3 regions of the Arthrobacter sp. R4 genome follow, and region 2 is predicted to be linked to each of the others. Evidence: riboswitches for the same ligand, from Rfam matches in the RefSeq annotation. Region 2 holds a riboswitch; each other region holds the start of a gene.
What was found. Region 2 has a riboswitch for S-adenosylmethionine ahead of metX (homoserine O-acetyltransferase MetX). Riboswitches for the same ligand answer to the same signal wherever they lie in the genome.
Positions count from the first base shown of each region.

Region 1: another riboswitch for S-adenosylmethionine. It lies ahead of ACLKOZ_RS13660 (aminotransferase class V-fold PLP-dependent enzyme); the one in region 2 lies ahead of metX (homoserine O-acetyltransferase MetX).
Region 3: another riboswitch for S-adenosylmethionine. It lies ahead of ACLKOZ_RS19025 (DUF1737 domain-containing protein); the one in region 2 lies ahead of metX (homoserine O-acetyltransferase MetX).

Region 1 is NZ_JBLWIJ010000021.1:76,608-78,863, forward strand. Features, by position in the region: gene hisN (histidinol-phosphatase) at 1-535, shown strand, start outside; SAM riboswitch class IV at 695-808, shown strand; gene ACLKOZ_RS13660 (aminotransferase class V-fold PLP-dependent enzyme) at 844-2,256, shown strand, end outside.
Region 2 is NZ_JBLWIJ010000015.1:127,268-129,523, forward strand. Features, by position in the region: gene ACLKOZ_RS10630 (bifunctional o-acetylhomoserine/o-acetylserine sulfhydrylase) at 1-979, shown strand, start outside; SAM riboswitch class IV at 1,102-1,217, shown strand; gene metX (homoserine O-acetyltransferase MetX) at 1,230-2,256, shown strand, end outside.
Region 3 is NZ_JBLWIJ010000032.1:110,071-112,326, forward strand. Features, by position in the region: gene ACLKOZ_RS19015 (acetyl-CoA C-acyltransferase) at 1-433, shown strand, start outside; gene ACLKOZ_RS19020 (hypothetical protein) at 462-965, opposite strand; SAM riboswitch class IV at 1,072-1,185, shown strand; gene ACLKOZ_RS19025 (DUF1737 domain-containing protein) at 1,199-1,456, shown strand; gene ACLKOZ_RS19030 (rhodanese-like domain-containing protein) at 1,453-1,863, shown strand; gene ACLKOZ_RS19035 (O-succinylhomoserine sulfhydrylase) at 1,864-2,256, shown strand, end outside.

The sequences.
Region 1 (2,256 bases), on a different contig from region 2:
CAAGAACTTTGTCCGTGGCGTACCGGTGTGGGCAACACTGATTGCGCTTGTGGACGAAGGAGAGCCCGTCGTCGGCGTCGTCAGTGCCCCTGCCCTGGGCAAGCGCTGGTGGGCTGCCAAGGGCGCAGGCGCCTACATGGGCCGGTCACTGGCTGCGGCCACCCGGCTGAAGGTCTCAGACGTGTCGAAACTCTCGGACGCTTCCCTGTCCTACTCCAGCCTGAGCGGCTGGAAGGACCGCGGGAACCTGGATGACTTCCTTGGCCTCACCGAAGACGTCTGGCGCACGCGTGCCTACGGCGACTTCTGGTCCTACTGCATGGTGGCCGAAGGCTCCGTGGACATCGCGTGTGAGCCGGAGCTGAATCTCTACGACATGGCGGCACTGGTCCCGATCGTGGTGGAGGCCGGCGGCCGCTTCACCTCCCTCGAGGGTGAAGACGGTCCGTTTGGCGGCAACGCGCTTGCGACGAACTCCATCCTGCATTCGGAAGTCCTCAAACGGCTCAACCCTGACCTGGACGACCTCCTCTAGCAGCCCAAGTGCCGAATTATCAACGGCGGACGCCTCCTGATGGGGGCGTCCGCCGTCGTATCTTCGGATAACCATGGGTATTTCCATCCGCGCGTAACAAAAGCCTTAACATTCGGACGGGCTTCCTGCCCGCCCCGCCCATGTTCTACGCTCTTAACAGGTCACGAGTGCCAGCGCGAAACCCCGGTTTGCTGGCCGGCAACCCTCCATTCGCGGTGGGGTGCCCCGGGTGACGACCAGGCCGGTCCGGAACGGACCCGGCAAGCGCGGATTCCCGGGACAGGGAGTCCCTCTAAAGTGAGGTCTCTGTGACAACAGCCACCGTCTCCCCCAACTCCGCCGTCCGTACCCTGGCCGCAAACGAGACCGCAGCCCTGTTCAGCGAACGGCTCGCCGTTGCGGGACGGCCGCTCTCCGCCGTCACCGGCGCCGAAATCCAGGCCCCGCTGATCCAGGGCGGCCACGTGCGTTACGCCAACCTGGACTACGGCGCCTCCGCCCCGGCCCTCTCGGTTGTCTCCGCCTACCTCAACGAGATCCTGCCGTTCTACGCCAGCGTCCACCGCGGCGCCGGCTACGCATCCCAGATCAGCACGTCCGTCTACGAGAACGCCCGGAACATCGTGCGTGACTTCGTGGGAGGCCGGCCCGGTGACTCCGTCATCTTCACCAGGAACACCACGGACTCCCTGAACCTCCTCGCCGGGTGCCTTCCGTCCGCGGACGGCCGCCCCACGGGGGAGGTTTTGTACCTCGACATCGAGCACCACGCCAACCTCCTGCCGTGGCAGGGCGTCCCGCACCGCAGCGTCGTTGCGGCCGACACCGTGGCCGGCACCATCGAGGCCCTCGGTGCCGAACTGGAACAGGGCGGAATCAGCCTGCTCGCCGTCACGGGCGCCTCCAACGTCACCGGCGAAATCCTGCCCATCCGTGCCCTCGCCGCCCTTGCCCACCAGCACGGCGCCCGGATCGTCGTCGATGCCGCGCAGCTCGCGCCACATCGCCGGATCAACATCAGCGCCGACGACGTCGACTACCTCGCTTTCTCGGGCCACAAGCTCTACGCGCCCTTCGGCGCAGGCGTCCTCGTGGGGCGGTCGGACTGGCTCGACGCGGGTACGCCGCATCTTGCCGGTGGCGGCGCGGTGCGGGAGGCCAGGCTCGACGGCGTCAGCTGGGCCACCGGCCCAGCCCGGCACGAGGGCGGTTCGCCCAACGTCCTGGGCGCAGCCACACTGGCTCGCGCCACCCAGGTCATCGCATCGCTGGATCAGGACCGGTGGCACGCCCACGAGTCGGCTATCCGGTCGTTCCTGGTGGAGGGACTGCAGAAGATCGAAGGCGTGACGGTACACCAGATCTTCAAGGACACCGATCCGGACACCGACACCATCGGCGTAGTGAACTTCTCGGTGGAAGGCTACGACGCCGGCCTGGTGGCTGCCTACCTGTCAGCAGAACACGGCGTAGGCCTCCGCGACGGCCGGTTCTGTGCCCACCCCCTGCTGAAGCGCCTGGGCCTCCCTTCCGGCTCCCTGCGGGCAAGCTTCGGCGTAGGGTCCCGCCTCGAAGACGCCCAGCGTCTCCTGGCTGGCATCGAGGAACTCCGCCGAACCGGCCTGGGCTGGGACTATGTGGTTGACTCGGGTCGCTGGGTTCCGGCTAACGACACCCGCAAATACCCGGACTGGGCACCCAATACGCCTGGCACGGCAGGC
Region 2 (2,256 bases):
GTACAACCTGCTGGGGTACACGCTGAAGAAGTTCGGCATCTCGGTGACGTTCGTGGAGGACCCGGATAACCTGGACCAGTGGCGCGAGGCCGTCCGCCCGAACACCAAACTGTTCTTTGCCGAGGTCGTGTCCAACCCGCGCCAGGATGTCCTCGATATCGAAGGGGTGTCCCGGACCGCCCACGAGGCCGGCGTTCCGTTGGTGGTGGACAATACGCTCTCCACGCCGTACCTCATACGCCCGCTGGAGTGGGGCGCCGATATTGTGGTCCACTCGGCCACCAAATACCTTGGCGGACACGGATCGGCGATCGCGGGGGTGATCGTGGACTCCGGCAACTTCGACTTCGGTCAAGACCCGGAGAGGTTCCCTGGTTTCAACACCCCGGATCCCACCTACAACGGCCTGGTCTATGCCCGTGACCTTGGCGCCGGCGGCGCCTTGGGCGCCAATCTGTCCTACATCCTCAAAGCCCGCGTCCAGCTCCTCCGAGACCTTGGCTCCGCAGTATCGCCCTTCAACGCGTTCCTCATCGCCCAGGGCCTGGAGACGCTGAGCTTGCGGGTGGAGCGGCACGTTGAGAACGCTGTTGCGGTGGCGCAGTGGCTGGAAGCCCGTGACGACGTCGAGTCGGTCGCGTACGCGGGGCTGCCTTCGAGCCCCTGGTACGAGCGCGGACGCAAGTACGGCCCCAAGGGCACAGGAGCCGTGGTGGCCTTCAACCTGGCCGGCGGGGCCGAGGCGGGCAAGCGGTTTGTGGACGCCTTGGAGCTCCACAGCCATGTGGCGAACATCGGCGACGTCAGGTCACTGGTCATCCACCCTGCGTCCACCACCCATAGCCAGCTCTCCCCGGAGCAGCAGGCAGTTGCGGGCGTTACGCCGGGTCTGGTCCGCCTCTCCGTGGGCATCGAACACATCGATGACATCCTGGCGGACCTGGAGGCAGGTTTCCGGGCGGCCAAGGCGGCTCTCTAAGGCGGTTTCAGCGCCGGATTCCCGGCCCCGGGAGTCCGGCGCCCGGCAGGAGAGGCATTGTGGAGTCACAAACCAGTCACACTCTTAGCCAGATCCGGGGCTGGTTTCGTACACTCGGAGAAGGTCATGAGTGCCAGCGACAGCCCCGGCTTGCTGGCCGGCAACCCTCCTTTCGCGGCGGGGTGCCCCGGGTGAAGACCTGGCCTGCCGGTCATTCGACGGCGGGCAAGCGCGTAGAAAAGGTCTCCACATGACGATTACCGTCTCCCGTACCGCAGTACCCGAAAACGGCGTGGTCCGTTACGCCAGCATCGGCGGCCTTGAACTAGAAGCGGGCGGATACCTGCCCGAGGTCACGCTCGCCTATGAAACGTGGGGAACGCTCAATGAGGACGGCTCCAACGCCGTCCTCATTGAGCACGCCCTGACCGGCAGCACGCACGTGACACGCGGTGACAGCGACGAGCCGGGCTGGTGGGAGCAACTTGCCGGTCCGGGCGCGCCGGTGGACACGGACAGGTTCTTTGTGGTGTCCATCAACATTGTTGGCGGCTGCTACGGTTCCACAGGGCCGTCCTCGCCTGCTCCCGACGGCCGGCCCTGGGGTTCCCGCTTTCCGCTGGTGACCCTCCGTGACAGCACCGCAGCCGAGGCCCGGTTGGCGGACCAGCTGGGCATCCGGAGCTGGTACGCGGTGCTGGGCGGTTCCATGGGCGGTGCCCGTGCCTTGGAGTGGGCGCTCATTTACCCCGAACGGGTGGAGCGTTGCGCCGTGATCTCGATCGGTGCCGCCAGCACCGCCGAGCAGATCGCCTTTGCGCAGGCCCAGACGCTCGCCATCCGCCAGGACGCCAACTTCAACGGCGGCGACTACTATGGAGGGCCTTTCCCGGAGGACGGGCTGGCCCTGGCGCGGCGGATCGCCCACATCACCTATCGATCAGCCCAGGAGTTCGATGGGCGGTTCGGGCGGACGGCCCAGACTCCCGAAACGCCGCTGCGGGCAGCCGCGCTGGGGGACCGTGGGCGCTACCAGGTGGAGAGTTACCTTGACCACCAGGGCAGCAAGCTTGTCCGCCGCTTTGATGCCAACAGCTACATCGCCATCACCGAGGCCCTCATGAGCCACGACGTCTGCCGGGGGAGGGGAACCCTCAGCGAAACCCTGGCGAGGGCCTCCGCAAAGTTCTTTGTTGCCGCGGTGGACTCGGACCGTCTTTACTTCCCGTCGCAGTCGCAGGAGCTCGCCGCCGCGCTTCCGGGAGCCGTGGATGTCC
Region 3 (2,256 bases), on a different contig from region 2:
CCTCTCCGACGGCGCGGCCGCCGTCGTGGTGGCCAGCAAGGCGGCCGCCGAACGGGCGGGGCTCACCTGGATTGCCGAGATCGGCGCCCACGGGCAGACAGCCGGGCCGGACGGCTCATTGCATTCCCAGCCGTCCCGCGCCATCGAAAAAGCACTCCGCGCAGAAGGGATTTCGGTGGAGGACCTGGACTTGGTGGAAATCAACGAAGCGTTCGCCTCGGTGATCATCCAGTCAGCCCAGGACCTTGGCATTTCGGCGGAGAAGATCAACGCCGAGGGCGGGGCGATCGCGCTGGGCCACCCCGTCGGCGCATCGGGGGCACGGCTGGTCCTGCACCAGGCCCTGGCGCTGAAACGGCGCGGCGGCGGCATCGGCGTCGTGGCCTTGTGCGGCGGCGGCGGCCAGGGCGAGGCCCTCATCCTCAGGGCCTGACGCCCGTCCCCACGGGCGTCGGCGCTGCTCAGGCCCCGGTACCCGCCAGTATTAGCAACGGCACCAGGCGCTCGGCACACGAGACCAGGACAAGCGTCCTGGGCCCCGCGCCGGCCCGGTTGTTAACCCCGGTGTCGTCGCACCAATCCAGGTTGTACGGGTGCGCCCCCACTGCCGCCTTGCCGGGAGCCGCGCCCGGCGGGACGGTGAACACGAAAGTAAACGCGCCGTCGTCGCTCATGGGTGCGAGTTCCTCCAGCATCAGCGATCCAAAGGCGTCCCGCACCGTCACCTGGACCTGCGCGTTTTGCCCGTAGCGGGCATCGCAGCTGGTGTCCTGCGCGCTGACCGTAACCTGCTCACCGGGCTTGGCTTCCGACGGCGTGACTGTGTACGCGGGCGGCATGCAGGGCGGCGGCGCGAAGACGTCCCGGCAACCACTCAAGCCAGTGGCCACCGTTGCCAGTACGAGGAATGCAGCGGCAGTCCTCAAACGAGCGAATGAAGCCAGTCCCCGCCCGGATTTCCCCATGAACTGATTGTCCCGTCCGGGTGACGGCCGCGGAAGCACGTGTTGGTTACGGAACATGACGACGGCGGCGGTGCGGCCAGGCGGGCCAAGTGTTACGTTTTTGAGGAGTAATGAGAACCGGCGCCAAGCCCTGACTGGCCGGTCGGCAACCCTCCCTTTCGCGGCGGGGTGCCTCAGGTGAATACTCGGCATATCGACATTCGAGTTGCAAGCGTGAGAGAAGGAGATCCGTCGTGTCTGACGCACCTGCCCCTGAAGAAAAACTGTCGTACCGGCTCATCACAGGCCCGGACGACCGTAATTTCTGTGAGCGGATTTCCACCGCCCTGGCCGAAGGCTATGTCCTGCATGGCAGCCCGGCTGCCACGTCCAACGGCGGCCAGGTGATTGTGGCGCAGGCACTCATCCTCCCGGCCGCCATCGCCAGTGCGGACGCCGCCGTCGCCACCGCCGTGGAAGACCTTGAGTTCGAAGGCGAGGGCCACGCGTGAGCTACGCCGGAGACCTCACCCCGCAGGAAGCCTGGACCAAGCTGGAACAGGGCGCCATCCTGGTGGATGTCCGCACCGAGGGTGAGTGGGCGCACATCGGCATCCCTGACACCAAGGCAACCGACAACGACCCCCTGTTCATACAGTGGACGTTCCCTGGCGGCATTCCCAACCCCGAGTTCCTCACCGACCTGAGGCAGCAGGCGCCGGAGGACACCGGCACCGAACTCCTGTTCATCTGCCGCTCGGGCCAGCGCTCCATCTCGGCCGCCATCGCCGCGACGCAGGCCGGCTTCACCTCCTACAACGTCCTGGAGGGCTTCGAAGGCGAACCGGACCGCTACGGCGAGCGCACCGTCAACGGCTGGAAGAACCGCGGCCTGCCAACCAACCTGGGAAAGAACTAAGTGACCTTCAACGAAGATGCCGCCGGCTGGAGCCCTGACACCCAGGCCGTCCGCGGCGGGCTGGACCGCACCAACTTCCAGGAGACCACCGAACCGGTGTTCCTGAACTCCGGATTCGTCTACGAGTCCGCCGCCGCAGCGGAGCGCGCCTTCACCGGCGAGGACGAGCGCTTTGTCTACTCCCGCTACGGCAACCCGTCCGTGGCCACCTTCCAGGAACGGCTCCGCCTGCTCGAAGGCACTGAGGCGTGCTTCGCAACGGCGTCGGGAATGTCCGCCGTGTTCACCGCCCTGGGTGCCCTGCTGGCCGCTGGCGACCGCGTAGTGGCAGCCCGCTCACTGTTCGGCTCCTGCTTTGTGATCCTGAACGAGATCCTGCCCCGCTGGGGTGTT